DNA from 4 places in the Nocardiopsis coralliicola genome. Region 3 is predicted to be linked to each of the others. Evidence: predicted binding sites of a transcription regulator. Region 3 holds the regulator's gene; each other region holds the start of a gene.
What was found. Region 3 encodes HrcA, which represses chaperone genes, less so after heat shock. Its sites were predicted from a motif close to TTGGCACTCTCNNNNNGAGAGTGCCAA; they were not measured.
Positions count from the first base shown of each region.

Region 1 (7,589 bases), on a different contig from region 3:
GCAGAGCGCCGCGCCGCCGCCCTCCACCGGCGGAGGGCGGCGGCGCGGCGCTCCGGGGGCGGCCTCCGGCGGATTACGGGGCGGCGGTGGATCCCGTGGCGGCCGGCGCCTCCGGGGTGATCTCGGAGGTGCACTCGGGGCAGCGGTCGGCCTGGTTGCTGATCTCGCTGAAGCAGCGCGGGCACTCGCGCGTACTGGCCTCCTCGGCCTTGGTCATCCGCTCGAGCAGCTTGGAGACCGGCAGCACCACGAAGAAGTAGAGGATGGCGGCGGTCAGTACGAAGCTGATCATCGAGTCGATGAACGCGCCGTACAGGAACCGGCTGCCGTTGATCTCGAAGTACAGGTCGCCGAACTGCGGCACCCCGCCGAAGATGCCCAGCAGCGGCGTGATGAACCCGGCCGTGAACGCGGTGATGAGTTCGGAGAACACCGCGCCGATGACCACCGCGACCGCCAGCTGCACCAGGTTGCCCTGCAGCAGGAACTGCTTGAATCCACTCACCGGTACTCCATCCCTTTCGGGTTCTTCGCAGACGAATGCCCGGCGGTCGGCGCCGGGCGCGCAGCTCCGCCGGGGCGGGCCGGAGGGCTGGGGGGCTCCGGGTGCCGCTGCGGCAGCGGCGGTACGCGGGCTGTCCGCGGTACGGCCGCCCGCAGGAACTGCGCGGAACAGGATTCACTACGCAGTGTCGGTGGTCAACCGCGGATGGTCAGGCTGAGAGGGCCGGCCGCACCGTGCCCCGCGATCCGGCGGGACTCCCCGGGGGTGACCGCGACGACGATCAGCGCCCCGCCCGACCCGCCCCCGCCGGCGCCGCCGCCGGGGGCCGCGCTGCCGTCCCCGGGCACGGCGATCACCGGGCGGTCCTCGGCCAGGGCGGCCGCCTCCTGCGGCGGCGCAGGGCCGGCGAAGTCGCCGCCGGCGAGCGCGGCGGCCGCCAGCACGTCGACGCGGCTGCCCGGCGCCAGCAGGGCGACCGCCCCGCCGTCCGCGATCCGCACCGGCGCTGCGACGAGCCCCGGCCCGTAGTCGGCGGCGGGCGCATCGGCGAACCGCGCGGTGGTGAGCACTTCGCCCCGGCGGACCGGGCCGGTGAGGAGCCGGCCGACGGCGTCCTGCTGTGTGCGCAGGGCGCCGTCCGGCGCGGCGGCGGCCGCGATCCGCGCGGTGCGGACGGCGTCGGCGGCCACCGGGTCCAGCGGCGACAGGTCCCGGGCGGCCACGACGAGGTGCTCGACCCGCTCGGGCGGGGGCCGGACCACCAGCAGGGCGCCCACTAGGGCCAGCCCCGCGCAGAGGGCAGCGAGGCCGCGGCGGTGGCGGGAGAGGGCGAGGGCGGCGCGGACGGGCATGGCAGCACCGTAGGCAGCCGCCCCGCCGTCGCGGAACGCCCGTGCAGGAACCTGGGGAAAAGCCGAAGCGGCCGGCGGCCCGCCTCCGGGCGCACGCGAAAGGGCCGGACCCGCCGGGTCCGGCCGTGGGAATCGCGGTGCCGCGCGGGGAGGGGCAAGGGCTCCCCGCGGCCGGCTACGCCTTCGCGGCGGCCTTCGGAGACGACGGAGACGGCGAAGACGAGGAGGAGCCGCTGGACGCGCCGTTCGACGACCCGTTCGAGGACGACCCGTTCGAGGAGGACCCGCTGTCCGAGGAGCTTGAGGTGCCGCTCGACTCGGACGAGCTGCTGGACCCGGAGTCCGCGGAGCTGCCGGCCGAGCCGGAGTCGCCGCCCGAGTCGCCGCCGTCCTTGCCGGAGCTGCCGGTGACGGCGGAGCGGTCGGAGGTCTTGGCGCTGTCGGTCCGGTAGAAGCCGGAGCCCTTGAAGACGATGCCCACCGCCGAGTACACCTTGCGCAGCCGGCCCTCGCAGGAGGGGCACTCCGTCAGCGAGTCGTCGCTGAAGCTCTGCACGACCTCCAGCGGCGTGCTGCACTCGGTGCAAACGTACTGGTATGTAGGCACGGCAGTTCCTCCTCCTTGGCACTCTTGCCCATCGACTGCTAAATAGTACGCGCTCGCGCACGCGGACCGCGAACGCAGGCCCTGCCGGGCGGGGCCGCGCCGCCGCCCAGTGGAACGCGGGCGGCTGAGCTGCTTGTTCCGCCCGGCCCGGTGCGGCGGCCCCCGTCACAGCATCCGCACGCCCCCGCGGGGCGTCGCGATGCCCTGCACCGGGCGGTCGTGCGGTTCCGCGGGCACCGTATCGAGGAACTCGGTGTCATAGATCACCGCGATCGTGCGGGTGTCCGGGCCGACGCGTGCCAGAGCCCGGTCATAGCAGCCCGCCCCCTTGCCCAGCCGCCGCCCGGACGGGTCGGCCGCCAGAGCGGGGCAGAGCACCGCCGCCGTGCGGGCGATGGCCTCCGGCCCGTACCGGCGGCCCGTCGGCTCCAGCAGCCCGTGCCCGGCCGGCGCCATCGAGTCGGGCCCCTCGTAGGCGGCCCAGTCGAGGTCGCCGCTGTCCAGGAAGACCGGCAGGAGGACATAGCAGCCGCGCTTCCACAGCGCCGCGACCAGCTTGCGGGTGTCCGGCTCGGTGCCGACGGAGTAGTAGGCGGCCACGGTCCCGCCCATGCTGAGCACCGGCAGATCGGCGACGCTGTCGCGCAGCGCCGACCCGGCGGCCGCGCGCTCCGCCTCCGGCATGGTCGCCCGCTCCTCCAGCAGCCGGCGCCGCAGCCGCTTCTTCGCCTGCGCCCGCTCCCAGCCGCTCCCGCCGGCGCTCTCCGCCGCCGCTGCACCGTCGTCCATGGCCGCCATTGTTCCAGGCGCCGCCCGCGGGGGGCCGGGCCGCTGCGCAGTCGGCTCCGGGCCCGCGCGCGGGACGTGCGGGTCCGGCTGCGTCCGCCCAGGGCACGGCACCGCCGGAATGGAGCCCAGCGGTCTAGCGTCGCCCGGGCCGCGGCGGTGCCGCCGCGGGGGCGCGGCGGTGAGTGCCCGGGAAAAGGCCGGTGAACGCCGGGGGCGCGGCGGTGCCGTCGCTCCTGGCCACCGCGAGCGATGCAGGTCAGCACGCGCGCGGCGGGCGCGGGGCGCCGCCGCCGGTGTCCTAGAGTGCCGTCATGACGGATTCGCGACAGTCCCCCGCTCGGGTCACGAAGGCCGTGGTGCCGGCGGCCGGCTTGGGCACCCGCTTCCTGCCCGCCACCAAGGCCACGCCCAAGGAGATGCTCCCGATCGTGGACAAACCCGCGATCGAGTACGTCGTCAAGGAGGCGGTGGGCGCCGGGCTGAGCGACGTCCTGATGATCACCGGCCGCAACAAGCGCTCCATCGAGGACCACTTCGACCGGGCCTACGAGCTCGAGGAGGCGCTGGACGCCAAGGGCGACGCGGAGCGGCTGCGCGCCGTGCGCGCGCCGAGCGAGCTCGCGCAGGTGCACTACGTCCGCCAGGGCGAGCCCCGCGGCCTCGGCCACGCCGTGCTGTGCGCGGCGGCGCACGTGGGCGGCGAGCCGTTCGCGGTCCTCCTCGGCGACGACCTCATCGGCGAGCGCGAGGCCCTGCTCGAGCGCATGATCGAGGTGCAGTCGGAGCGCGGCGGCAGCGTCGTGGCGCTGATGGAGGTCGAGCCGGAGCAGGTGTCGCTGTACGGCTGCGCCGCGATCGAGCCGACCGAGGACGGCGACGTCGTGCGGGTCACCGACCTCGTGGAGAAGCCCCCGATGGAGGCGGCCCCGAGCCGGTGGGCCGTCATCGGCCGCTACGTGTGCGCCCCCGAGGTGTTCGACGTCCTGCGCGAGACGCCGCCCGGCCGCGGCGGCGAGATCCAGCTGACCGACGCCCTGCGCGAGCTGGCCCGCCGCAAGCCCGACGACGGCGGCCCCGTGCACGGCGTCCTCTTCCGCGGCCAGCGCTACGACACCGGAAACAAGGTCGACTACCTGCGCACCGTCGTCGAGTTCGCGTGCGCCCGCCCCGACGTCGCCGCCGAGTTCACCCCGTGGCTGCGCGCCTTCGCGGCGGAGCAGCTCGGCGCCGCGGACTCCGCAGAACAGGGCTAGAGGAGCACGGCGGCCGCTGCCCCCTGCTCCCGCCAGCGCGCCCGTGCCGCGCGCCGGACACCCCGCGGATGCGGCCGCCCGGCGGGGTGCGGTCGCTCCCGCGTGCGCGGTCCGGGATGATTCCTGGGGTCCGGACCAGTGGGCCGGCGCCCGCCGGAAGCGCGAGAGGCAGATCAGCCGCCGAGGCGCCCGCCGCGCGCCTGCCTCCGCCCGCCCTGCCGGTCCGGACCGACACCACTCCGCCCACCGCGGCGGCGGTCCCAACGGAGGTCAGCAGATGAAGAGCGTCGACCAGCACATCGCCGACATCCTCGGCACGGTCCGCCCCGTCGAACCGATCGAACTCGACCTGCACGGCGTCCGCGGCGCCGTCCTGGCCGAGGACGTCGTCTCGCCCGTGTCACTGCCGCGCTTCGACAACTCCGCCATGGACGGCTATGCGGTGCGCGCGGCCGACGTGGCCGGAGCCGCCGAGGACGCCCCGGTCCGGCTGCCGGTCACCGCCGATATCCCGGCAGGCGACTCGGCGCCGCACACCGTGGCTCCCGGGCACTGCGCCCGCATCATGACCGGCGCCCCGCTGCCCGCAGGGGCCGACGCCGTCGTCCCCGTCGAGCAGACCGACGGCGGCCTGGCGGAGGTGGCCCTCCGCCGCGCCCCCGCACCGGGCGCCGCGGTCCGCCCGGCAGGCGGCGACGTGCAGGAGGGCGACACGGTGCTGCGCCGCGGCGTCCGGGTCGGAGCCGCCGAGATCGCCGTACTGGCCTCGGTCGGCCGCCGGTCGGCGGTGGTCCACCCGCGACCCCGAGTCGTCGTCCTCGCCACCGGCGCCGAACTCGTCGAGCCCGGCCAGCCGCTCCAGCCCGGCCAGCTCTGGGAATCCAACGCGCACATGCTCACCGCGGCCGCCGCCGACGCCGGCTGCGACGCCTACCGGCACACCCTGGTCGGCGACGACCCCGGCGAGGTGCGGCGCGCGATCGACGACGTGCTCGTCCGCGCCGACCTCCTCATCACCACCGGAGGCGTCAGCATGGGCGCCTACGACGTGGTCAAGGAGGTGCTGGCCGACCGGGACACCGTGCACTTCACCAAGATCGCGATGGAGCCGGGCAAGCCGCAGGGGTACGGCACCGTCGGCGACGATGACACCCCGGTGATCACGCTGCCCGGCAACCCGGTCAGCTCGTTCGTCAGCTTCCAGATCCTCGTGCGGCCCGCGCTGCTGCGCCTGCGCGGACTGGAGCCGGAGCCGCTGCCGTCGGTGCGCGCCCGCCTCACTGAGGCGGTCGCCACGCCGACCGAGCGGCGCTGCTTCCGCCGGGCCGTCCTCGGCAGCGATGCCGGCGGCACGACGGTGGCACCGGTCTCCCGGCAGTCCTCGCACCAGCTCTCCGCGCTCGCCTACGCCGACGCCCTCGCCGTGATCCCCGAGGGCGTGTCCGAGCTGCCCGCCGGAGCCGAGGTCGACGCGGTGCTGCTGCCGCGCCCGTGACGCGGGCCCGCAGCGCGGTTGTCCACAGCCGCGGCCATCCCGCTTCCGGAGTGGGGGCGCGGTCCCTAGAGTCGGAGTGCCCGGCGCACCGGGGAGCAAGGAGGACGGCACCGGAGCAGGGACACCGAGCCGCGGCGCTGCGGCGGGGGAGAAGGAGCAGGTGCTCCGCCGATCCCGCCCGTGCCCGGGCCCCGCGCCCCCTCCGCACTCCCCGGCCGGGCCGCGTCCCGTGCTGACACCGGCACGGGCAGCACCCGCAGAGCGGGCTACCGCAGTCCAGCACCTCCGCACCGAAAGACCGCCATGACCACCAGCAGTGACCACGGACCGGGCAGCGCCGAGCAGCCCGGCCAGCACCCCTCCGGAATGAGCCACCTCGACGCCGCCGGCCGCGCCCGCATGGTCGACGTCGCCGGCAAGGACGTCACCGCCCGCTCGGCCACCGCGACCGGCCGCGTCCGCGTCTCCGACGGCGTCGTCCGCGCCCTGCGCGACGGCACCGTGCCCAAGGGCGACGCGCTCGCCGTCGCCCGCATCGCCGGCATCCAGGGGGCCAAGCGCACCCCCGACCTCGTCCCGCTCTGCCACCCCATCGCCGTACACGGCGCTGACGTCGATCTCCAGGTGCGCGACACGGACGTCGCCATCACCGCCACCGTCCGCACCGCCGACCGCACCGGCGTCGAGATGGAGGCGCTGACCTGCGTCGTCACGGCCGGCCTCGGGCTGATCGACATGGTCAAGGCGATCGATCCCGAAGCCGTACTCACCGACGTGCGCGTCGAGGAGAAGACCGGCGGCAAGACCGGCCACTGGACCCGGTCCGGTACCGAGGACCGCGGATGACCGCCCGCGCCCTCGTCGTCACCGCCTCCAACCGGGCCGCGGCCGGCGTCTACCCCGACCGCTCCGGCCCGGTACTGGCCGAGGCCCTGCGCGCGGCCGGCCTCGCGGCCGACGGCCCCCGTGTCGTCGCCGACGGGCCGCCGGTCGGCGCTGCCCTCCGGGATGCCCTCCGCGAGCGCTATGACGCCGTGTTCACCACCGGCGGTACCGGCCTGACCCCCACCGACTCCACTCCGGAGCAGACCCGCCCGCTGCTCGCGGCCGAGATCCCCGGAATCCCCGAGGCGCTGCGCGCGGCCGGCCTGGCCAAGGGCGTTCCCGCGGCGATGCTCTCCCGCGGTCTGGCCGGCATCGCCGAAGCCGCAGGCCACCGCATGCTCGTGGTGAACCTTCCCGGCTCGCGCGGCGGCGTCGCCGACGCCATGGAAGTCCTCGCCCCCGTCCTCACCCACGCAGTCGACCAGATCCGCGGCGGCGACCACTGACCGCTGCAGCCCCGAACCCGGGCCGGAGCGCCGGCGGCTCCGGCGGCGCGGCCTGGCAGCCGGAGTCGGGCCAGGCCCGGCCGGTGGGGGAGCGGAGCCGCGTGGGCAGCGGTCCGGTTCGGGGGCCCGGGCACCCGGCCGCGGGCGGGCGCCGGGCCTTCCCCCCGGCGCTTCCCCCGCGCCGGGGCAGCGGGGCCGCCGCCCGGAGCGGTGGCCCGCAACCGACCGGAACCGACCCCCGGGCGCAGGGGGAGGAGCCCGCAGCGGCGGGGTGCCTCCGGCGGCCGGGTCCTCCGCGGCGGGCCCGTGCCCAGGGCCGTGCGGCAGACCGGCCTGCGCGGGAGGACCGGGGGCGAGCGGATCGGCTTCGGCGAAGGACGCGCCAGAGTGATCGACGCAACGGCGGTGCGGGCTCCGGTCCTCCCCGGCGCGCCCGAGCAGGTCCGGGCCCTGGCCGCCGGCCCCCGCGGCCGAGGCGGGGCCCCGGGCCCGCCGCGCAGCACGGCCGCGCCATTCCGCGGTTCCGCGTGACCGGCCGCGGGGCGCACAGAGTGGAATACTGGGAGGAGTCGCCCGGTACCGAGCGCGTCCGGGGAAGGGGAGGACCCGCGTGAACCGACTCCGCGGCTGGCCGGTCACCCTCGCCGAGGGGCCGGTTGCGCTGCGCCCGCTGCGCGTGCGGGACGCCCGCGCCCTCCGGGAGACCCGCGCCCGCAACGCGGAGTGGCTCCGGCCGTGGGAGCCCACCTACCCCGAGA
Region 1 is NZ_BAAGXT010000014.1:100,859-108,447, forward strand. Features, by position in the region: gene ACYVGT_RS12935 (MscL family protein) at 74-505, opposite strand; gene ACYVGT_RS12940 (SAF domain-containing protein) at 700-1,356, opposite strand; gene ACYVGT_RS12945 (FmdB family zinc ribbon protein) at 1,532-1,963, opposite strand; gene ACYVGT_RS12950 (5-formyltetrahydrofolate cyclo-ligase) at 2,129-2,752, opposite strand; gene galU (UTP--glucose-1-phosphate uridylyltransferase GalU) at 3,064-4,005, shown strand; gene glp (molybdotransferase-like divisome protein Glp) at 4,283-5,500, shown strand; gene moaC (cyclic pyranopterin monophosphate synthase MoaC) at 5,804-6,346, shown strand; gene ACYVGT_RS12970 (MogA/MoaB family molybdenum cofactor biosynthesis protein) at 6,343-6,831, shown strand; gene ACYVGT_RS12975 (GNAT family N-acetyltransferase) at 7,442-7,589, shown strand, end outside.
Region 1: ACYVGT_RS12945 (FmdB family zinc ribbon protein) is a predicted target of HrcA. The motif match lies at 1,979-2,005, and genes of this name have one in related genera.

Region 2 (7,589 bases), on a different contig from region 3:
GACGAGATGTACCTGACCCAGTTCGCCTTCGAGGAGGCCAAGCACGTCCAGGTGTTCCGGATCTGGCTGGACGCCCTGGGCATCGACAGCGACCTGCACGAATACGTCGACCAGAACGAGGGCTACCGCAGGCTCTTCTACACGGAGCTGCCGGACTCGCTCAACTCCCTCTACGACGACCCGAGCCCGCGCAACCAGGTGCGCGCCTCGGTCACCTACAACCACGTCATCGAGGGCGCCCTCGCCCTCACCGGCTACTACTCCTGGAACCACCTGTGCACCGTGCGCGACATCTTCCCCGGCATGCGGGAGATCATCCGCCGCATCGGCGACGACGAGCGCCGCCACATGGCGTGGGGCACGTTCACCTGCCGGCGGCACGTCGCCGCGGACGACGCCAACTGGGGCGTGGTGACCCAGCGGCTGGAGGAGCTCATGCCGCACCTGCAGGCCACCGTCACTCTGGCCGACCAGGAGGTCCCGGAGAGCGAACAGCAGTACGAGATGGCGCCGGGGACCCTGGTCGACTACGCCTCCGACCGGGCCATGCGCCGGCTCGGGGCGATCGAGACGGCGCGCGGCGTTCCGCTGTCCAAGATCGACGTCGACGCCTCGCCCGAGGAGCTGGAGGAGCGGTTCGGCGCCGAGGACCGCGCGGCGATGTCCCGCTCGAGCGGCTGACGCGGCGCCCTCGCTCGGCGGAGTGCCCCGGCAGGATGCCGGCGGCCGCGCCGCCACCGGAGGCCCGGTGGCGGCGCGGCCGCGCCAGCTGGGCTGCTACTCCCCCGCGCCCGCGAGCGAGCCCGTGACCGGGCCGTTGGGGTCGTAGATGACGCAGGCGATCTCCCGCTCGTAGCCGTCAAACGCCTCCTGGGTGGGCGTGTAGAAGCTGTAGTCGTACTTGGAGTTCATGTACGGAGCGGCGACGAACGTTTCGAACTCCTGGTAGCAGAAGTCGTCGGCCTCGGTCTCCATCTCACCGTCGCCGGGGTAGCTCTCGTACTCCGAGATGGTGGTCGCGTACACCTCGGAGTCGTGCGGCTCAGCGCAGTCCACCTTGGGCACGGACTGCACCTCGCCCTCGACGGTCTGGTCGTTGAGGCAGTCCCCCAGGGCGATGTCGAAGGCGTCGACATCCTCCTCGGTGCCGCCGGGGCCGGTCTCGGCCGGCTCCGAGGGCACCTCCTCCTCGGAGGGGACCTCCGGGCTGGGGGCGTCCTGTCCCTGCTGGGCGATGGCGCTGATGAGGGTGCCGCACCCGCTCAGCATGGTGAGGCTCGCGGCGATCATCGCGGCTGCCAGGGCCTTGCCTGCGGCGCGCGGCAGGGCAGCGGACGAGAAGGGGAGGGACATCCGGGGTACTCCGTATTCCTGTGTATGCGGGCCCCGCGGAGCGGGCGCAGGGCACCGCGGGGGTGGTACAGCGCCGTCAACGCGCGGTCGGCCGCCGGGGACACGGGGCGGCGGGCCGGGGCGCGGACGGGCGCTACTTGCCTTCGGCGATCACCAGGTCGACGGTGATCCCAGAGGCCAGGACGAGGGTGCGCAGCGGTTCCGGCAGGTTCGGGTAGCGCCGCCACAGCACGTAGCTGTCAGCGGAGGAGAACAGCTCTCCGAGGTCGGGCACTGACCGGTCCACCTTCGCCACTTCGTGGCCGCCGGCGTCCTCGAGGCGGAACTGGAAGCCCCAGAAGTCGCCGGCGATGGTGCCGACCGGCTGCTTCCACGCGTCCAGCAGCCGGAAGCCGGCCTTGAACAGCCGGAAGTCCTGGTCGATGTAGCCGACCGGGCGGCCGTCCGGCAGCGCGATGGTGGTGGACGCCGTGAACAGCGACCACTGCTTGTCGATGACCAGGCGGGGACGCCGCCAGGCGTCCTCGACCACCAGCCGGCGGGCGAACCCGCTGGTGTTCTTGGCCATGATGCGCAGCGCCTGCATGCCGCCGCTCAGCCCGATCTCGCGGACATGGGCGACGTGCCGGCCCCGGCCGTTGAAGCAGTGGTATTCGGACTCATCGATGAAGAATCGCTTGGGCTGCTTCACGATGATCGGGACCGTGTCGAAAAGGTCCGATTCGCCGGCCTGCATCCCTGTTCCCCTCCACCGAAACCGCGCCCGTACTCAGCGCCCTCACAAGCACTACCGCCACCGGGGCAGCGGCACTCCGACTCATCACAGCCAAAGGCGCAGAACCGCTTGGGCTGCTTCGCGATGGTCGGACCGTGTCGGAACGATCCTCCACGAACGCTTCCGACGCCCCGGCCTGCGCACCGGTTCCTTAAGTCATCCACATCTGCACTGGTTTCTCCTCCTCCGCCGGGCTCGTGCCGCCCGATCGCCGCCGAATCGCACGCAATACCCCTGTGAGCTGGGAAAACACGGACCGGAACGCGAAGGGGCCACCCCACGGCCTGCAGGCCGTGGCCGACTGCGGCCAGCCGCCGCCTGCGAATCGCGGCCGCGGCGGGAACCGGGCAGACGATCCGGCAGGGGCCGCCGGAGGCGGAGCGGAGGGCTGGGGGGGTGCCGGGTGGGCGGCGTTGCCGCGAGCGGTGTCCTGGGGCACCCGCCGCACGGCCGGCGAAGGGGTCGGGGCGGGTCCTCCCTGTCGAGAAGAGGAGAACGCAGCGGGGGGCGTGCCAGGGACGCGCAGCAGGGCAGCTGCCCCCCGGGACGCCCTAGGAGCCTTCGGGCACCAGGCGGTCGACGATCAGGGCGATCATCTCCTCGGTCGGCGGCTCGTCCGCGAGCACGCCGGGCAGGGTGAGGCGCTCCATCACCAGCCAGTTGATGGCCAGGTACAGCAGCACCACCTCGGTACGGCCGCCGGGCATGGCCGACGCCTCCTGGCCCGCCATGTTCATGGCGAGGTCCTCGCGGGTGCGCTCGGTGAGCGCGGCACGCAGCGCGGGCCGGCGGGTGGCTTCCAGCCGGAGCTCCAGCAGGGCGAGGTAGCCGGTGGAGTCCGCGGCCATGCGGCCGGCCGTCCAGCTCATCAGCCGCGCAAGGTCGGCCTTTGTCGAGGCGCCCTCGACCCGGGCGTCGATGGCCCCCTCGTCCGGTGTGAGCCGCACGTAGATGTGCCGGCCGGCCTGGGTGAGCAGGTCGTCCCGGTCGGCGAAGTAGTTGGACGCGGTGCCGGCCGGAACACCGGCATCGGCGTCGACCGCGCGGAAGGTGAGCCCGCGCGCGCCCTGCGCGGCGAGGACCGACAGTGCTGCGTCGAGCAGCGCCCGGCGCCGCTCGGGATTTCTGACCACGGTTTCTCTCCTCTGCTCACGCACTCCGATCTGCGGCGGAGCGCCTCCGGGGCGGGCACTGCGGCCCCCTTACTCAACCACTACACTTGCACCACTACGCCCGAAGTACTATAAACAAAGTACTTCAACCGGAGCGGTTGAGGGAACACCTCGAGGCGGTCGGCACCGGGCGCCTCCGGAGAGAGCCGAGGCCCCCATGCGTGAACTGACCTACTTCGTCGCCGTGACGCTCGACGGCCGCGTCTGCGCACCCGACGGCGACTTCTCCGCCTTCCCGAACGGCGCGGGCGACGACGAAGGCACCGCGTTCCACTTCGAGGAGTACCCGGAGCTGGTGCCCGCGGCGATCCGCACCCACCTGGGGCTGGACCTCGGCCCCAACCGGCACTTCGACACCCTGGTCCAGGGGCGCGGCTCCTACGAGGTGGCGCTCGACGAGGGGGTCACCCGCCCCTACGCCCATATGCGGGAAGTGGTCCTGTCCAGCACGCTCGGCCCGGACACCGAGCCCGAGGTCGAGTTCGTCGCCTCCGACCCGCTGCAGCGCATCCGGGAACTGAAGGCGGAGGACAGCCCGCTGGGCATCTGCCTGGTCGGCGGGCCCAAGGCTGCGGCGGAGCTGCTGCCGGAGATCGACAACTTCCTGGTCAAGCGGTATCCGGTGATCTTCGGAGCGGGTCTCCCGCTCTTCGACGGATCGCCCTACGCCCCCGCGGCGGTCGAGCGGGTCTGGACGCGCACCTTGGACACCGGCGCCGACTACTCGCTCTACCGCCGAGCCTGAGCGAGCCTGTCCCGGGCGGGTCCCCGCCGGGGCCGGAAGGCGGCCCCCGGACAGCACGAAGGGCGGCCCCCCGGTTGGGGAGCCGCCCTCACTGTCGCGGGACGTGCCGCGGACCCGGTGGACCGGGAGGCGGACTAGAAGTCCATGCCGCCCATGCCGCCGGTCGGGTCGGCAGCCGGGGCCGCCTTCTCCGGCTTGTCCGCGATGACCGCCTCGGTGGTCAGGAACAGGCCGGCGATGGAGGCCGCGTTCTGCAGCGCGGAGCGGGTGACCTTGGTCGGGTCGATGACGCCGTCCTTGAACAGGTCGGTGTACTCGCCGGTGGCGGCGTTGAGGCCGATGCCGGCCTCCAGGTTCTTCACCTTCTCCGCCACGACGCCGCCCTCGAGGCCGGCGTTGACCGCGATCTGCTTGAGCGGCTCCTCGATGGCGCGGCGCACGATGTCCGAACCGATGGCCTCGTCGCCGGCGAGCTCCAGCTTCTCGAAGGCCGGGACGCCCGCCTGCAGCAGCGCGACGCCACCGCCGGGCAGGATGCCCTCCTCGACGGCCGCCTTCGCGTTGCGGACGGCGTCCTCGATGCGGTGCTTGCGCTCCTTGAGCTCCACCTCGGTGGCGGCACCGGCCTTGATGACCGCGACGCCGCCGGCCAGGCGCGCCAGGCGCTCCTGCAGCTTCTCGCGGTCGTAGTCGGAGTCGGTGCGCTCGATCTCGTTGCGGATCTCGGTGACGCGGCCCTGGATGGCGGTCGCGTCCCCGGAGCCGTCGACGATGGTGGTCTCGTCCTTGGTGACCACGATCTTGCGGGCGCGGCCGAGCATGTCGAGCTCGGTGTTCTCCAGCTTGAGGCCCACCTCTTCGGTGATGACCTGGCCGCCGGTGAGCACCGCGATGTCGCTCAGCTGCGCCTTGCGGCGGTCGCCGAAGCCCGGGGCCTTGACGGCGACGGACTTGAAGTTGCCGCGGATCTTGTTGACGACCAGGGTCTGCAGTGCGCCCTGCTCGACGTCCTCGGCGATGACCATCAGCGGACGGCCGGCCTGCAGGACCTTCTCCACAACGGGGAGGAACTCGTTGTTGTTGGAGATCTTCTGGTTCGCGATGAGGATGTAGGGGTCCTCGAGGACCGCCTCCATGCGCTCCAGGTCGGTCGCGAAGTAGGGCGAGATGTAGCCCTTGTCGAAGCGCATGCCCTCGGCGAGCTCCAGCTCGAGCCCGAAGGTCTGCCCCTCCTCGACCGTGATGACGCCTTCCTTGCCGACCTTGTCCATCGCCTCGGCGATGGCCTCGCCGATCTGCGAGTCGCCGGCGGAGATGGAGGCGGTGGAGGCGATCTGCTCCTTGGTCTCGATCTCCTTGGAGAGGTTGGCCAGCTCCTCGCTGATGCGGGAGACGGCGGCCTCGATGCCGCGCTTCAGACCGACCGGGTTGGCGCCGGCGGCCACGTTGCGCAGGCCCTCGCGGACCAGCGCCTGGGCCAGGACGGTCGCGGTGGTGGTGCCGTCACCCGCGACGTCGTCGGTCTTCTTCGCGACCTCCTTGACGAGCTCGGCGCCGATCTTCTCGTACGGCTCCTCGAGCTCGATCTCCTTGGCGATCGAGACACCGTCGTTGGTGATCGTGGGGGCGCCCCACTTCTTCTCCAGCACGACGTTGCGGCCCTTCGGGCCGAGCGTCACCTTGACGGCGTCAGCAAGAGTGTTCATGCCGCGCTCGAGGCCGCGCCGGGCCTCTTCGTCGAACGCGATGAGTTTGGCTGCCATAGACTTCGTGTCCTCCCGGGACGGGCTGATACGCGAAGGAACGAGCCGACGCCCGCGACGGACGGCCGAGTCCGTCCGGCGGTCCGGATGCCGGCGGGCGCGGCCTCATCGCCTCGATCCTGGGATTAGCACTCACACTCTCGGAGTGCTAACGATCCCCTTTTTAGCACTCCCCCCCGGCGAGTGCAAACGTCTCGCGTGCACCCGGCGGACCGCTGCATCGCCGCCCGCGCCCAGGTCAGCAGCGCCTGAGGCGGCGCCGTCACCGGCTTGTCCACAGGCAGCGGCCGGCTGTTCCGGCGCACGCACCCGGCACAGCCGCACCGACCCGCTCCCCCGCACGGCAAAAGCCGCCGCGTCCGGCCGGAACCGGACGCGGCGGCCTGCGGTGCCGCGGAACGGGGCGGAGGCTCAGCAGCCGCCGGCCACCGCGGGGATGATCGACACCTCGGTGCCGGCCTTGACCGGGGTGGCGAGGCCCTCGGCGAAGCGGACGTCCTCGTCGCCGACGTAGACGTTGACGAAGCGGCGCAGCGTGCCGCCGTCGTCCAGGATCCGGGCGCGGATACCCGGGTAGTTGGCGTCCAGGTCGGCCAGCACCTCCTGGAGCGTGCCGCCCTCGGCGCTGACCTGCGAGGCGTCCTTGGTGTAGGTGCGGAGGATGGTGGGGACTCGAACGGTGACGCTCATGCTCGTCTCTCCTGTATCTGCTGCTGGTACGGCACGCACCGGAGGCGTGCGGGTGCTGGAGTAGGCCGCGGCCGGGTCCCCGGCCGCGGCAGGAGGGGTGCGGGCGGGCTGCTTCCCGGAGCGGCTCAGAGCAGGCCGGCGCCCTTGAACGCGTCGAGCGAGGGCGCGATGGTGGCGGTCACCCCGGCCTGCACGGCGTTCAGCGTCTTGAGCCCGTCACCGGTGTTGAGGACGACGGTCTCCGCCTCGGGGTCGAGCGCGCCCTCGGCGAGCAGCTTGCGCAGCACGCCGGTGGTCACGCCGCCGGCGGTCTCGGCGAAGATGCCCTCGGTGCGGGCGAGCAGGCCGATCGCGTCGACCACGGCGTCGTCGCCCACGTGCGCCACCGCCCCGCCGGTGCGCCGGCAGACGTCGAGTACGTAGGGGCCGTCGGCCGGGTTGCCGATGGCGAGGGACTTGGCGATGGTGTCCGGCTTCACCGGCTGCACCACGTCCTGGCCCTGCTCGTACGCCTGCGCCACCGGCGAGCAGCCGGTGGCCTGGGCGCCGAAGACCTTGTAGGGGCGGTCCTCGACCAGGCCGGCCGCGATCAGCTCGCGGAAGCCCTTGTCGATCTTGGTGAGCTGGGACCCGGAGGCGATCGGGATGACGATCTGCTCGGGCAGCCGCCAGCCGAGCTGCTCGGCGATCTCGTAGGCCAGCGTCTTGGAGCCCTCGGCGTAGTAGGGCCGCAGGTTGACGTTGACGAAGCCCCAGTCCTCGCCGGCGGGGTCGCCGATGAGCTCCGAGCAGAACCGGTTGACGTCGTCGTAGGTGCCGTCGATGGCGACCAGCCGGCCGCCGTAGACCGCGGCCATCACGACCTTGCCCTCTTCCAGGCCGGCCGGGATGAACACGCACGACTCGAAGCCGGCCCGCGCGGCGGCGGCGCCGACCGCGCCGGCCAGGTTGCCGGTGGAGGAGCAGGACAGCGTGCGGAAGCCGAAGGTGCGGGCCGCCTCGACGGCGATCGCGACCACGCGGTCCTTGAAGGAGTGGGTGGGGTTGCCCGAGTCGTCCTTGACGTGCAGGGACCGCAGGCCGAGCTCGGC
Region 2 is NZ_BAAGXT010000008.1:159,702-167,290, reverse strand. Features, by position in the region: gene ACYVGT_RS08980 (R2-like ligand-binding oxidase) at 1-681, shown strand, start outside; gene ACYVGT_RS08975 (septum formation family protein) at 778-1,353, opposite strand; gene ACYVGT_RS08970 (phospholipid scramblase-related protein) at 1,487-2,089, opposite strand; gene ACYVGT_RS08965 (TetR/AcrR family transcriptional regulator) at 2,680-3,261, opposite strand; gene ACYVGT_RS08960 (dihydrofolate reductase family protein) at 3,458-4,045, shown strand; gene groL (chaperonin GroEL) at 4,180-5,808, opposite strand; gene ACYVGT_RS08950 (ubiquitin-like small modifier protein 1) at 6,220-6,498, opposite strand; gene thrC (threonine synthase) at 6,624-7,589, opposite strand, start outside.
Region 2: groL (chaperonin GroEL) is a predicted target of HrcA. The motif match lies at 5,934-5,960, and genes of this name have one in related genera.

Region 3 (7,589 bases):
GGCGTCGCCCTTGGCGAAGTACATGATGATCGGGATCAGCGGGATGAAGGCGCCGCCGATGTGGCTCAGCGCGATCAGCCCCGGCTCATCCGGGCGCAGCTGCGTGTCCTGCCCGTAGCCGCCCTGGGCGTAGGGCTGCTGGCCGCCGTACTGGTAGCCGCCCTGCTGCTGGGCATAGCCCTGCTGGCCGTAGCCCGGCTGCCCGCCGGGGGGCGGGCCGTACCCCTGCTGGGCGCCCGACGGCTGGCCGTAGCCGGGGTAGCCCTGGGGCTGCTGGCCGTAGCCGGGGTGGCCCGGCTGGGCGGGCTGCTGCTGGCCGTACTGCTGCCCGTACTGCGCGGGCTGGCCGGGCTGCTGGCCATAGCCCTGCTGGCCCTGCTGGCCGTAGGGGGCCGGCTGGTTACCGGGCTGCTGGGCGCCGTAGCCCTGCTGTGCGCCGCTCGGGTACTGGCCGTAGGGATCGGGCTGGGGAGGGTACGCCATGGCTTGGAGCTCCTGAGAAATCGACGTTTCGGTCCGGGGGAGCGGGGGATGCGGGGGGCTGCTTCGGGACTACTTCACGAGGCGCAGGGTGAGCGGGTACCGGTACCAGCCCCCCTTGTTGGCCCGCATCGCCGCAAGGACTCCGAACAGGATGGACACCGCCCACACCGCGGCGATGAGCAGGGAGCCCACAAGGGACAGCTGCGGGGCCCAGATACCGATGGCGATGTAGGCGATCCATGCCACGGCGTACGGGATCAGCAGGGTGATCTGGAAGTTGACCGCTTCGCTGGTGTGCGCGCGGGTGAACGCCGAGCGGTGCTTCTGCACCGCGTGCACCAGCAGCGCCGGCAGCCACCCCAGGCACGCCATGATCAGGCCGGACAGGTGGGCCACCATCGCCCACGTGGGGTCCTCCGCGCTGGGCGGCGGCGCAGCCGGCCCGGCCGGTGCATACCCGGGTGCGCCCGGAGCCGTCCCCGGCGCCCCGTGGCCGGGCGGCGGGCCGTAGGGGGCCTGGCCGCCGGGCATCGGAGCGCCCGGCGCCGGCTGCGGACCGGACGGCGGGCGCAACTGCGGCCCCGGAGGCGGGCCCTGCGGTGCCGGCGGCGGGCCCTGCGGTGCCGGCGGCGGCATCGGGCCGCCCGGCGGGACGGGCTGCTGCGGCGACCCGGCATGCCCTCCCGGTCCGCCCGCGGGCGCCCCCGCGACGGGGTACTGCGCGGGGTCGGAGGGGTGTGGTCGGTTCGGCGGGGTCTCGCTCATCTCGTCCCTTGGTCTGCGGAGGGCTGTCGCACGGCGGCGGCGCACCCGCCGGTGCGGGCCTCGGCCCGCGCCGGCGGTCCGGCGTCCCCGCCGGCCGCCCCTGTTCGCCCGGAGGCATGCTCGGTGGACCAGTGTCCTGGTGCGCGGCGGTCGGCACGCCCGTCGCGGCGTCCCGATCCGATAGGAGAGCGGTGCGGCGGGCCCGGCCCCGACTCCCTATGCTCCGGCACCAGGGCACCGTCCGCTGCGGACGCCATCCACCGAGCACGCCCCAGGGCATACTCAGTGGATAACTGTCCGCTCGCGACGGACGCCATCCACCGAGCACGCCCTAGTCTTCCATCAACGTCGGGTCGGTGACGAAATCGATGAGCTCCTCGACCCTTCCGAGCAGCTCCGGTTCCAGGTCGGCGTAGCTGCGCACGGAGCCCAGGATGCGCTGCCACGCCTCGCCCGGCTCTTCGCGGCTGCCCAGCGCCTGCAGCACGCCCGTCTTCCAGTCCGTGCCGCGCGGGACCTCCGGCCACGCCGCGATACCCAGCGCCGACGGCTTCACCGCCTGCCACACGTCGATGAAGGGGTGCCCGGTCACCAGCACGTGCGGGGAGGAGACCTGCTCGGCGATCCGGCTCTCCTTGGACCCCGGAACGAGGTGGTCGACGAGCACGCCGAGGCGCCGCCCCGGGCCGGGGCCGAATTCGGCCACGACCTCGGGGAGGTGGTCCACCCCCTCCAGGAATTCCACCGCGACCCCCTCCACCCGGAGGTCGTGGCCCCAGATGCGCTCCACCAGTTCGGCGTCGTGGGCGCCTTCCACGTAGATGCGGCTCTCCCGGGCGACGCGGGCCGGCGCGTTGCGCACCGCGATCGACCCCGAGGCGCTGCGCACCGGGCCGGACGGCGCCGCGCGCGCCGGGCGCACCGCGGTCACCGCGCGGCCGTCGAGCAGGAACGCGGCCGGCGCGAGGTCGAACACCCGCGTCGCGCCGCCCCGGTCCTCCAGGGTCACGGTGGACTTGTCCCACGTGGTGACGGCGCCGCAGAAGCCCTCGTCGGCGGATTCGAGCACCAGGCCCGGCTCCAGCTCGACCCGCTCCACCGCGCCCTTCTTCGGCCGGCGCCAGTCCCCGGCGAGGACGTCGCCGCCGTACCTGTCGGTTCTGTCGCTTCGTCTCGGCACGGGCGGGAGTGTAGCGGGCGCGGTGCGCGAGCGGCAGGGCAGCGGCGGGCGCGGCGCGGCGGCCGCGCCCCCTGCTGCCCTGCGCCGCCGGTCGTCCGGAGCGGCGGCGACCCGCTATGCCGCGCGGCGCCGCGCGGTGAAGCACGCGGCGATGATGCCGCCGCCGAGCGCGCCGCCGACCAGCGGCGGGAGGGCGATCGCGGCGAAGGAGAGCGGCAGGCCGCTCGCCCCACTGGGGATGCTGTCTGCGGTCACCGTGAAAGCGGGCGGTGCCTCTGCGCCGGCGGCCGCGCCCCTGCTGCAGTCCAGCGTGTACTCGCCCGCGTCCTCCGGAGTGACGGCGCCGATCGTGAACCACTCCGTATCGCCGCCGTAGTCGATGACGGCCTCCTCCGCCGGCGGAGCGACGGCGAGGTCCTGGCCGCCCGGGCCGGCCACCGCGCAGTCGGCGCTGCCGTCCGCCCCCGGGCTGTCGGAGAGCAGCGTCCACTCCTGCCCGGCCTGCCCGCCGGAGACGGTGAAGGCAGCGGGGTCGCCCTCGGTTTCAGCGGCAAAGGCGGGAACCTGCTCTCCCCGGTCGATCGACCAGACCAGGCCGGCGCCCGCACCGGCGAGGCCGAGCACGAGGGCTGCGGCGCCCAGGAGGTAGCGGGCGCGGCCCGGCCTCTTCAGCGGGCTTCCCGGGCCGCCTGCGCCTCTGGGGCTGGTCGGGCCGCCGGTACGGCCGGGGCCGCCCGGGGCGCCGGAGTCCGCCGGCTGCTGTGCTGCGTCGCCGCCCGGCAGGCGGTCCGTACCGGGGGTCGGGGGGTGGGTGCGCAGAGCCATCGGGCGATGGTCCCTCTCCCGCCCGCGGGGTGCAAGCGGTTCGGCCGATTCGCCCGGCAAGTGCGCCTTTCGCGGCACCGGCCGCGCGGTCCGGTGCGGCCGCCGCAAGCCGGACTTGGCCGGGAGGCATAGAATTAGCACTTGAGACTGCGGAGTGCCAGGAGGTGAGTGCGTGCTGAACGATCGGAAGCTCGCGGTGCTACGCGCCATCGTCGAAGACTTCGTCTCCACAGAGGAGCCGGTCGGGTCGAGGGCGCTGTCGGAGCGGCACACGCTCGGGGTGTCGCCCGCAACGATCCGCAACGACATGGTGGCGCTCGAGGACGAGGGCTACATCGCCCAGCCGCACACCAGCGCCGGGCGCATCCCCACCGACAAGGGCTACCGGCTGTTCGTCGACCGGCTGTCCACGGTGAAGCCGCTGTCGCCGGCCGAGCGCCGGGCGATCGAGACCTTCCTCGGCGGCGCCGTCGACCTCGACGAGATCGTCGCTCGCACGGTGCGGCTGCTCGCGCAGCTCACCCGGCAGGTGGCCATCGTCCAGTACCCGTCGCTGACCCGCTCCGCGGTCCAGCACGTCGAGCTGGTGCCGATCGGCCCGCAGCGGCTGATGATGGTCCTCATCACCAACACGGGCCGGGTCGAGCAGCGCGTGGTCGACTCCCGCGACACGATCGCCGAGGAGTCGGTGGAGGCGCTGCGGCGTGTGTTCAACCACTCCCTGGCCGGCACCTGGCTCTCCGACGCGCGCTCGATCGCCGCGCAGCTGCCCGAGCAGGTGGACCCGCAGGACCGGCCACTCGCCCAAGCCGTGCTCTCGGTCCTCCTGGAAAGCCTGGTCGAGGGGCACGAGGAGAAGGTCGTGCTGTCTGGGACGGCCAATCTCGCGGGCATGGGATTCTCCGCTAGCCTGCGGGACGTACTCGAAGCGCTGGAAGAAAACGTCGTCCTCATCCGTTTGCTCGGTGAGGCGGGAGACCCTTCCATGCTGACAGTGCGCATCGGTGCGGAGAACTCCCACGAAGGGCTCAGGGGTACCTCCATCGTGTCCGCCGGCTACGGCGTCGGCGACCAGTCCCTGGCCAAACTCGGAGTGGTGGGACCGACGCGCATGGACTATCCGGGAACGATGGGAGCGGTTCGCGCCGTGGCCCGATACGTAGGTTCGATATTGGCGGGGCAGTAAGTGGCCAGAGACTATTACGAGATCCTCGGTGTGCGCCGGAACGCGTCCAAGGACGAGATCAAGAAGGCGTACCGGCGACTCGCTCGGGAACTCCACCCTGACGTCAACCCCGACCCCGCCACCCAGGAGCGGTTCAAGGAGGTGACCCAGGCGTATGAGGTCCTGTCCGACGAGCAGAAGCGGGCCATGTTCGACCGGGGCGCCGATCCGTTCGCTTCGGGCATGGGCGGCGCCGGCGGCGCCGGCGGGTTCGGCGGCGCGGCCGGGTTCCCCTTCGACGACATCCTGAACGCCTTCTTCGGCGGCCAGGCCGGCCCCCGGCCCGGCGCGCGGGAGCGGGCGCGGCGCGGCCGCAGCATCAAGGTCCGGGTCGAGCTGGACCTCGCCGAGACCGCGTTCGGGGTGACCAAGGAGGTCACCTTCCCCACCGCCGTGCTGTGCTCCACCTGCCAGGGCGAGGGCACCGCGGCCGGCACGTCGCGGCACACCTGCGGCATGTGCCAGGGCAGCGGCGAGGTGACCCAGATGCAGCAGTCCTTCATGGGCCGCGTGATGACGTCCCGCCCCTGCCCCCAGTGCAGCGGCCAGGGCACGGTCATCTCCGACCCGTGCGCCGACTGCTCCGGCGAGGGCCGGGTGCGCGAGCGGGTCACCCGCACCGTGCAGATCCCGGCGGGCGTCGAGGACGGCACCCAGATCCAGCTGGCCGGCGAGGGCGAGGTCGGGCCGAACGGCGGCCCGCGCGGCGACATCTTCCTGGAGATCGTCGAGCGCGCGCACCCGCTCTTCGAGCGCCGCGGCGACGACCTGCACTGCACCGTCACCGTGCCGATGACGGCCGCCGCGCTCGGGGCTTCGTTCGCCATAGAGACCCTCGACGGCGAAGAGGAGATCGACCTGCGGCCGGGCACCGACTCCGGCCACGTGATCACCCTCGGCAGCAAGGGCGTGCGGCACCTCGACGGGGGCGGCCGCGGCGACCTGATGATCAAGTTCGAGGTGGAGACGCCGGGCAAACTCGACGAGGAGCAGGAGGCGCTGCTGCGCAAGCTCGCCGAACTGCGCGGCGAGGACAAGCCCCCGGGCAAGTTCAGCCCCGGCCACGGCGGCCTCTTCTCCCGCCTCCGCGGCGCCTTCGGCGCCCGCTGAAGCAGTACGGGCAGCAGCAGCACGTCCGCCCGCTCCGCACGGATCCCGTGCGGAGCGGGCGGACGGCTGTGCGCCCTCTGACGCACCGCGGCCACCGCACCACCGCACCACCGCACTGTGAAGGGACGGGCCGCCATGACGGTTCCGGTGTTTCTCGCCGAGCCGGGCGCACTGGACGGTGCGACCGCCCTCCTGACCGGCCCGGAGGGCCGGCACGCCGCAACGGTCCGCCGCATCGCGGTGGGCGAGGCGGTCGACCTCGTCGACGGGGCGGGCACCCGCGCCCGCTGCACCGTGGCCGAGGTCGCCAAGGACACCGTGCGCTGCACGGTCCAGCAGCGCCGCACCGACCCGCCGCCGCAGCCGCCGCTCACCGTCGTGCAGGCGCTGCCGAAGGGGGAGCGCGGCGAACTCGCCGTCGAGGTGATGACCGAGGCCGGCGCAGACCGCATCGTGCCGTGGGCCGCCGAGCGGTGCATCACCCGGTGGAAGGGCGAACGCGCGGCAAAGTCCCTGGCCAAATGGCGGTCCGCCGCGCGCGAGGCCGCCAAGCAGTCCCGCCGCAGCCGCCTGCCGGACGTGGCCGGCCTGGCCTCCACCGCCGAGGCGGCCGAACTGGTGCGCGGCGCCGCGCTCGCCGCCGTCCTGCACGAGAGCGCCGAGGAGCGCCTGGCTGCCCTGCCCCTTCCGGTACCGCGCGAGCAGACGCCCGCGAGGGCGGGCGGCCGCTCGGCAGCCGAGGACGGTGATCCCGCAGTAGCGGGGATCGTGCTGATCGTCGGCCCCGAAGGCGGCGTGTCTGACGCCGAACTCGACGCCTTCACCGCCGCCGGCGCCATCCCGGCCCTGCTCGGACCGACTGTCCTGCGGACCTCGACCGCGGGTGTCGCAGCGCTTTCCGTCCTGCAGGCCCGGCTCGGCCGCTGGTAGACCGGCGGCACCCCACCGCTGTCCTGCGGTCGAGGGGCCGCCGCGCGGCGCAGCGATCGGCGCCGAGACGGAGATCCGGACGGTGCGCCGGGTCCGAGGGCCGGTCCGCCACTCCGCGGAGCCGCCGGCCGGCGGGGCCCGGCCTGCCGCCGCTCTCTCTGCAGGCTCTCTGCAGGGCGTTGGCGAGCCCAGCAGGCGAGGCGGACTCGGCCCGGGTCGGCGCCCGTCGGCACCCGGCGAAGAGCTGGAGTGCGGAGCCGCCGATGAAGCCGGAGAAGAAGGAACCGCTGGAGAACGCGCGCGGTTCCGGCCGCGGCCCCCGCGGCCCCCGCGACCGCCGCACGCACGCGGCGGAGGTCTTCCGGAGCGGCCCGCTGTGTCGCCCGTACGAAGCGCCGCCCGAATGAAGCCGCGGCTGTGCACGGCCACCAGGGAGCGCTGCCTGTTCCCGCAATCAGCCGGCCGACCCGATCGAACGGCCGGAGCGGTGACCGGTGCCACCACGCGCGATGGCACCGGCGGCGCTGAGCCGGACGGTGCCGCGGCGCGGCGGCTGAGGCGGTACAGGGCCGGAGCCGGGATGCCGGTCCTAGCCGGAAGGTGCTGTGCGTGCGCCGGCGGCGCACGGCCGCCCCGGAGGCCGTGCGCCGCCGGGGCGGCCGTGGCGGACTACTCGACCGGGGGTTCGATCGGCTCGGGCGACGAGCCGTCGCCGCCGCCCGGGTCGGGGGAGGGGGCCTCGCCGTCGCCGTCGCCCGGTGCGGGCTCCTCGGTGCCGGGGAGCGGCTCGCCCGGTTCGCCGCCGGGCTCCGACGTCGAGCCGGTGCCGGGGCCGTCCGTGGGGCAGGGCTCCGGGTCGGCGCTGGCGCTGCGCTCCGGACCGCCGGTGGCCATCGGCGTGGGGGCGTCCGGATCGGTGCCGGGCTCATCGCCGGGCGGGGCGCAGTCCATCGCGGTGGCCTCGCCGCCGCCCTCGCCGCCTTCGGTTCCGGTGCCGCCCGTCGGCTGCCCGCCGGGGTCGGTCCCGCCGCTGCCGCCGCTGCCGGAGGTGTCCCCGTCCGCGGGGTCGCG
Region 3 is NZ_BAAGXT010000010.1:72,738-80,326, reverse strand. Features, by position in the region: gene ACYVGT_RS10110 (DUF4870 domain-containing protein) at 1-483, opposite strand, end outside; gene ACYVGT_RS10105 (DUF4870 domain-containing protein) at 553-882, opposite strand; gene ACYVGT_RS10100 (DUF3097 domain-containing protein) at 1,580-2,428, opposite strand; gene ACYVGT_RS10095 (hypothetical protein) at 2,543-3,253, opposite strand; gene hrcA (heat-inducible transcriptional repressor HrcA) at 3,426-4,439, shown strand; gene dnaJ (molecular chaperone DnaJ) at 4,440-5,588, shown strand; gene ACYVGT_RS10080 (16S rRNA (uracil(1498)-N(3))-methyltransferase) at 5,724-6,518, shown strand; gene ACYVGT_RS10075 (hypothetical protein) at 7,188-7,589, opposite strand, start outside.

Region 4 (7,589 bases), on a different contig from region 3:
CCGGGATCCCTGCTGCAGCAGCGGGGCGACAGGCCGCGGCAGGTCAGAGCCTGCAGGGGTGGCTGCGGCGGATGCGCGAAGGGCGGGGGCAGCGGCGCGGTCCGGGGACGCGGCGCGCACCGCACTGGCCGGAGCCGCCCGTCCCGTTAAAAGAGGCGGTTCGCCACGGCCAGGCGCCGAAGCCGAGCAAGAGCTCGGTGCTGGGCAACCCGTACCGCGCCGGGCGACATTCCGAGTACATGTCCTGTCTCATCCGCTGATAGTCCGGCGATCACCCGCATGACGAGGAGCCGTCGCTGCTGTTCGGGGAGTTCGGTGAGGAGTGCGCGGGCCCGCTCTGCCTCGGCGCGGCGCACCGCGGCCTCCTCGGGGCCGGGCCCGTCATCGGGGTGGTCGGGCACCGCGTCGGTGGGCACGTCGGCGCGGGTCTGGGCGCGCAGTGCGTCGGCCACCTTGTGGGCCGCGATGCCGAACACGAACGACGCGAAGGGCCGGCCGAGGTCCTCGTACCGCGGCAGGGCCGCGAGCAGCGCGATGCAGACCTCCTGGGCGACGTCGTCGGAGTGCTGGCCGTAGGACTGCGAGCCGCGGGAGAGCCGGGCGCGGCAGTAGCGGACCACCATGGGCCGGACCTCGCGGATCAGCGAGTCCACCGCAACGTGGTCTCCCTGGACCGCACGCGAGCCCAGCTGGTCGAGGAGCCGGTCTTCCGGGGCGCGCTCGGCGGCTGCGCGCTGGTGTGCCCGCTGTCCGCGCAGCGTCCCCCCTGCGGCGCGTTGATCCCTCACGCTTCGCATCATGCCCCGCCTCCGCCACCCTTACGTCACGTTCCCCGGATACAGAATGATCACATTCGGGGGAAATGCCGGGCAAAACACGCGTGCCCCGGGGCGCTCCCCGGGGCACGCATGATAAGGCAGGGCGCCGCGAATCAGTGCCCGTGGCCGTGCCCGTGTCCGGCCTCGGCCTCTTCCTCCTCGGGCTTGTCCACGACCAGGACCTCGGTCGTGAGCAGCATCCCGGCGATGGAAGCGGCGTTCTGCACGGCGGAGCGGGTGACCTTGACCGGGTCGATGATGCCGTCGGCCATCATGTCGCCGAAGGTGCCGGTCGCGGCGTTGTAGCCGTGGCCGACCTCGAGCTCGGCGGTCTTGTGGGTGACCACGTAGCCCTCTTCGCCGGCGTTGACGGCGATCCAGCGGGCCGGCTCGACCAGGGCGGCGCGGACGATGCCGGCGCCGGTGGCCTCGTCGCCGGTGAGGCCGAGGCCGTCCAGCGAGCTGGCAGCGTGCACCAGGGAGACGCCGCCGCCGGCGACGATGCCCTCCTCGATGGCGGCGCGGGTCGCCGAGATGGCGTCCTCGAGCCGGTGCTTCTTCTCCTTGAGCTCGACCTCGGTGGCCGCACCGACGCGCAGCACCGAGACGCCGCCGGCCAGCTTGGCCAGGCGCTCCTGGAGCTTCTCGCGGTCCCAGTCGGAGTCGCTCGCCTCGATCTCGCGGCGGATCTGGGCGATGCGGTCGGCGACCTCGGCCTCCGCGCCGGCACCGTCGACGATCGTGGTGTCGTCCTTGGTGACGGTGATGCGGCGGGCCGAGCCGAGCACCTCGAGGCCGGCGTTCTCCAGGGTCAGGCCGACGTCCTCGGAGATGACCTGGCCGCCGGAGAGGGTGGCGATGTCCTGCAGCATCGCCTTGCGGCGCTCGCCGAAGCCGGGCGCCTTGACCGCGGCGACGTTGAGCGCGCCGCGGATCTTGTTGAGCACCAGCGCGCCCAGCGCGTCGCCGTCGACGTCCTCGGCGATGATCAGCAGCGGCTTCTTCTGCTGGACGATCTGCTCCAGCATCGGCAGCAGCTCGTTGAGGCTGGAGATCTTGCCCTGGTGGATCAGGATGACCGCGTCGTCGAGGACCGCCTCCTGGCGGTCGCCGTCGGTCACGAAGTAGGGCGAGATGTAGCCCTTGTCGAACTGCATGCCCTCGGTGAACTCGAGCTCGAGCCCCATGGCGGGGGACTCCTCGACGGTGATGACACCGTCCTTGCCCACCTTGTCGAACGCCTCGGCGATCATGTCGCCGATCTGGTCGTCCTGGGCGGAGTTGGTGGCGACGTAGGCGATGTCGGCGCGCTCGCCGACCTCGCGGGCGCGCTCCAGCAGGACGTCGGAGACCTTCTGGGCGGCCTGGTCGATGCCGGCCTTGAGCGACATCGGGGAGGCGCCGGCGGCAACGCTGCGCAGCCCCTCCTTGACCAGGGCGCGCGCCAGCACCGTGGCGGTGGTGGTGCCGTCGCCGGCGGCGTCGTTGGTCTTGGTGGCGACCTCCTTGACCAGCTGGGCCCCCAGGTCCTCGTAGGGGTCCTCCAGCTCCACCTCGCGGGCGACGGTGACGCCGTCGTTGGTGATGGTCGGAGCGCCGAACTTCTTGTCGATGACGACGTTGCGGCCGCGCGGGCCGAGCGTCACGCGGACCGCGTCGGCGAGGCGGTCCACGCCGCGCTCGAGCGCGCGGCGGGCGTCGTCCTCGAACTCCAGGATCTTGGCCATGCTCTGGGCTACCCCATTCGGATAGGTGCGAATACGGCGGAACGAGAACGCCCCGCCCGGCAGGTGCCGGCCGGGGCGGAAGCCGCGGCGCCGGCCGGGCCCGCCCGATAGAGGCGGGCGGGACCGGCCGCTGCGCCGGCGGCCGAGGAACTCTGGCTCTCGCTACTTCTCGACGACCGCGAGCAGGTCGCGGGCGGAGAGCACGAGGAACTCCTCGTTGTCGTACTTGACCTCGGTGCCGCCGTACTTGCTGTAGAGCACGACGTCGCCGACCTTGACGTCGAGCGGGATGCGGTTCTCGCCCTCGTCGTCCCAGCGGCCCGGGCCCACGGCCAGAACCTCGCCCTCCTGGGGCTTCTCCTTGGCGGTGTCCGGGATGACCAGGCCGGAGGCGGTGGTCTGCTCGGCCTCGAGCGTCTTGACGACGACGCGGTCCTCAAGCGGCTTCAGGACGGTCTTGGTGGCGGTCGACACGGTTGTGACCTCCCCCTTCAGGTTCGATCATGCGAAACGGCATTCTTGTCAAAAGGGGCGACCACGGCGGCCTGCCGTCGCGGGTGCCAGACCGGCCTCGTCGCGGTTAGCACTCTAGCGTGGAGAGTGCCAATACCGAACACTAGCCCGGGTCAACGGGTGCGTCAAACAACAGGTCACGGGGGACACATTGCCTGCTGAGCAGGGAATTGCGGCGCTGGCGGCGCTGCAGACGGCGGCCGGCGCACGGCTGCTTGCGGCGGCCGCGGAGGCCGCCCGCGAAGGCGATCCGCTGCGCGCCGCAGCGGCGGTCCGGTCCGCCGCCGAGCGCGACCCGCTGCCCGGCGCCGCACCGGCCGAGGCCGCCGCGGCCGCCCTCACGCAGGTCGGGCTGCGGGCGCGGGGACGGGCCAAGTTCGGTGCGGCCGCCGAGCGAATGTTCTTCACACCGGCCGGACTGGAGCAGTCCACCCGCACCGAGGTGGCCCGGCACCGGGCCGCGCGGTTCGCGGCGGCGTTCGCCTCCGGCGCCCTTCCCGCCGGCTCTCCGGTGGCGGACCTCTGCTGCGGCATAGGCGGCGACGCACTCGCCCTCGCCGAGGCGGGGCTGTCGGTCGAGGCGGTCGACGCCGACCCGTTCACCGCCGCCGTCGCCGCGGCCAACGCCGAGGCGCTCGGCGCGGCCGGCCGGATGGCGGTGTCGGTGGGCGAGGTCGGGCCGGACAGCGCTCCCCCGGGCCGGTACGGCGCGGTCTTCTGCGACCCGGCGCGGCGCGGTGCGCGCGGCCGCGTGTTCGACCCCGACTCCTACAGCCCGCCGTGGGGCGTGGCCGAGGAGCTGGCCGCGGCGGCGCCGGGCGCCTGCCTGAAGGCGGCGCCGGGCATCCCGCACGAGCGGATCGGGCCGTTCTCGCGCACCGGCGCGTCGGCGGAGTGGGTCTCGGTCGACGGCGAGGTGAAGGAGGCGGCGCTCTGGTACGGCGCGCTGGCCGACGTGCCGCGGCGGGCCACGCTGATCCGCTCCGCCGCGCCGGAGAAGCCGGCCACGCTCACCGGAGGCGAGGAGGAGGCGTCGGCGCCGGTGGCGGACGGCCCGGGCCGCTACCTCTACGAGCCGGACGGCGCCGTGGTCCGCGCACACCTGGTGGCGGAGGCGGCCGAGCTGGTCGGGGGTGCACTGCTGGACCCGCGGATCGCCTACATCACCAGCGACCGCCGCACCGCCACCCCGTTCTGCTCCGGCTACGAGGTGCACGCCGCGCTCCCGTTCTCGCTCAAGCGGCTGCGCGCCGAACTGCGCGCGCGAGAGGTGGGGACCGTAACGATTAAGAAACGCGGATCGGCCGTCGACGTCGAACGGCTCCGCCGCGACCTCCGCCCGTCCGGCCCCGGATCGGCGGTCGTGGTGCTCACCAGGATCGGCGAGCGGCCCTGGTGCCTGGTGTGTTCGGCGCTTCCCGCCGCCGGTCACGGCGCCGACGGAGGGTGACCGCCGCGGCCGGACCCGGACGCGCCCGGGCACCGCCGCGAATACCGCCATCACCGACGAAAGCCCCGAACCATCCCAGAATCGACCTTCCACATCCGCCCACGGCGGCGGAGCCGCGTGTCGTTACACTGAGCGCCGGTAGCCCCCCGCCCCCCACAGCCGCGGATCCGCCGACTGAGCCCGGACCCCCGGGCCTCCTCCGCAGCCGATACCATCACTCGCCGCAGGCGCATCGCAGCGGAGTGTGCACGGATCGCCCGCATCTGACCGTCGGCGCACAGCCGCCGGACGCCCCCTCAGCGCCCGGTGGCCGATCGAGACATTCGAAGGAGCACCTCGGTGGAACAGTCCAGCCACAACTTCCTCAACGGAGGAGGGCAGACCGGGATCTCCGACCGCATGCGCGACCTGCTCTCCCGGGCCGCGCAGGAGCAGGTGACCGAGCAGAAGTCGCAGGGCGCCGTCTCCGAGGAGATGCGGCAGCGCCTGGAGGGCATGGAATGGCTCCTCCGGGAGATGCGCGAGCGCGAGTTCGCCTCCCTGACCGAGTCGGTCGCCGAGGTCCGCTCCCGCGTCGACGACCTCACCTCCCGTGCACCGGAGTGGGCGGAGACCCTCGCCGAGCACATCGAGATGGTGGGCCAGCGCGTCAAGCCGCTCTCCGAGCTGCCGGCCCTCCGCTCCGACGTGCGCGGCGTCTCCGACCACGTCGGCACCGCCCTGGACCGGATCAAGGCGCTCGCCGAGGCGAACCTGCGCACGCACGCGGAGGTCGAGTCGGTGGCCGAGCGGCTGTCGGCGCTGGCGACCGCGCAGGAGGAGCGGCACGAGGCACTCGCTGCGCGGCTGGAGTCCCTCGCGGCGGAGCAGCAGGAGCGGCACGAGGCGCTCGGCACCCGCCTGGACGGCATCGAGTCGTCGCTGTCCACCGCGCTCGCCGACCTGCTCTCCACGGTGGAGACGGGGCTGAACGAGCGGCTGGAGCAGCGGCTCGACGAGCGCCGCGACGCGGTCTCGGCCGACCTGGAGCAGGTGCGCGCCGGCATCGCCGCCGACCTGGAGCAGACCCGGAGCGGGCTCGCCGCCGACGTGGAGTCCGCGCGCACCGGTGCCGCCGAGGAGCTGGAGCGGGTCCGCACCGGGCTGGCCGAGGAGCTGGCCGCGGCGGCGGCGAAGATCGCCAAGCAGGCCGAGGAGAACCACGCGGACGCCGCGGCCGGAGTCGCGGACGCCAGTGCGGCCGTCGGCAAGCTCTCCGCGGACACCGAGGCGCGCCTCGGCGAGCTGCGCGGGCACCTGCGGGACCGGCTGGCGGAGCTGCACGAGCAGCTGGACGTGCACTCCGGCGAGCTGCGGGACCGCGACGAGCAGGCCCGCGAGCACCTCGCTGCGCAGCTGGCGCAGACGCAGACGGCGCTGGAGTCGGCGCTGTCCGAGCAGGCGGAGAAGGGCGACGCGCGGCACGAGGCGCTCGCGTCGCTGTACGAGGAGCACAAGGCGGCGGTGACCGAGCGGCTGGACGGCCACGAGACGTCGGTGACGGCCTCGTTCGAGCAGGGGCTGGGCCGGCTCTCGGACCGGTTCGACACCTTCGAGGGCCACTTCGAGGGCAGTTTCGACGGCGTCAACGGCCGCCTGGACGGCCTGGACGGCCGGATGAACGGCGTCGAGGGCCGGTTCGACGGCGTCAACGGGCACCTGGACGGGGTGGACGGCCGCATGGAGGCGGTCGACGACCGGCTGGAGGCCGTGAACCAGCGCCTCACCCAGCTCCCGGCCTCGCTGGAGGTCTCCGAGCTGCACCGCCGCCTGAGCGAGCTGGCCGAGCGTCCGGTGGTCGACCACGGCGACCGCTTCGACACGCTCTTCACCCGCCTGGACACCTCCCTCGACCCGCTCGCCAAGGAGATTCAGGCCCGCCCGGACCGCCACGAGTTCGAAGAGGCCCTCACCGAGGCCGTCGAGACCTCCCACGACGACGTCACCAAGCGCCTCGCGGCCCTTGAAGAGACGATGCTCGCCCTCGCCGAGGCACTGCTGCGCCCCGGCCGCGACGGCAAGAAGAAGCGCCGCCGGGACGACGACGAGGACGACGAGTAGCCAGAGCCTCCGGGCGGGGTGACGGGCCCTCGCGCCAGAGCCTCCGGGCGGGGTGACGACCCCCCGCGCCAGAGCCTCCGGGCGGGGTGACGACCCCCGCACCCCCCGCAACCCGCGGTTTCCTACCGTCGTTGCGGGTGACACCGCGTCCGGATAGCTCAGAACGGGGTCGGGCCCGAGTCCCTCAGGGACTCGGGCCCGACTGCTGTGTGCCGGGTGTACACGGCATTTCCTGAGCCGCCCCCCGCAGTGCGGGACGCCCCCTCGACAAGCTGTTCGAGGTGCTGACGCTCGGGTCCATTCCCGCGTTCGCGGGAGTCACCGGGCACCGCTGGACCGTCTACACCGCCACCGCGGTCCATTCCCGCGTTCGCGGGAGTCACAAGAGCTGAACTGCGATAACGCGGGGCGTTACCGTAATGACATCTCGGGCGACCTGATCGTGGCCACATTGCGCGAGTGCTCTCGCAGGCCTCCAGAGTGCTGTCTTCCCGGCGTCCGGAGGGGCCGCGCCGGCGTCGAGTGGTACCGGTCCGCGGCCGGGTCAGGGTGCCAGGGGCTGGGTGACTGGAAGTGACGTGTCGGTGGCCAGGTCCAGGCGGGACGGCGGCAGGCCCGCCCGGACCACCTCGGCGCCGAGGGCGCCGATCATGGCCCCGTTGTCGGTGCACAGGCCCGGGCGGGGGACGCGGAGGTCGATCCCGGCGGCCGCGCAGCGCTCCTCGGCCAGTGCCCGCAGCCGGGAGTTGGCTGCCACACCGCCGCTGATGACGAGGGTGCCGACGCCGTTGTCCCGGCAGGCGTCGACCGCCTTGCGGGTCAGCACGTCCACCACCGACTCCTGGAAGCCGGCGGCGATGTCGGCGACCGGAAGGTCGACGCCGCGGCGGCCGGCGTCCTCCACCCAGCGGGCGACCGCGGTCTTCAGGCCGGAGAAGGAGAAGTCGTAGGTGCCGTCGCCCCACTTGCCGCGCGGGAAGC
Region 4 is NZ_BAAGXT010000035.1:33,691-41,279, forward strand. Features, by position in the region: gene shbA (RNA polymerase sigma factor ShbA) at 147-788, opposite strand; gene groL (chaperonin GroEL) at 932-2,545, opposite strand; gene groES (co-chaperone GroES) at 2,708-3,019, opposite strand; gene ACYVGT_RS20735 (THUMP-like domain-containing protein) at 3,210-4,508, shown strand; gene ACYVGT_RS20740 (coiled-coil domain-containing protein) at 4,848-6,608, shown strand; gene tsaD (tRNA (adenosine(37)-N6)-threonylcarbamoyltransferase complex transferase subunit TsaD) at 7,153-7,589, opposite strand, start outside.
Region 4: groES (co-chaperone GroES) is a predicted target of HrcA. The motif match lies at 3,126-3,152, and genes of this name have one in related genera.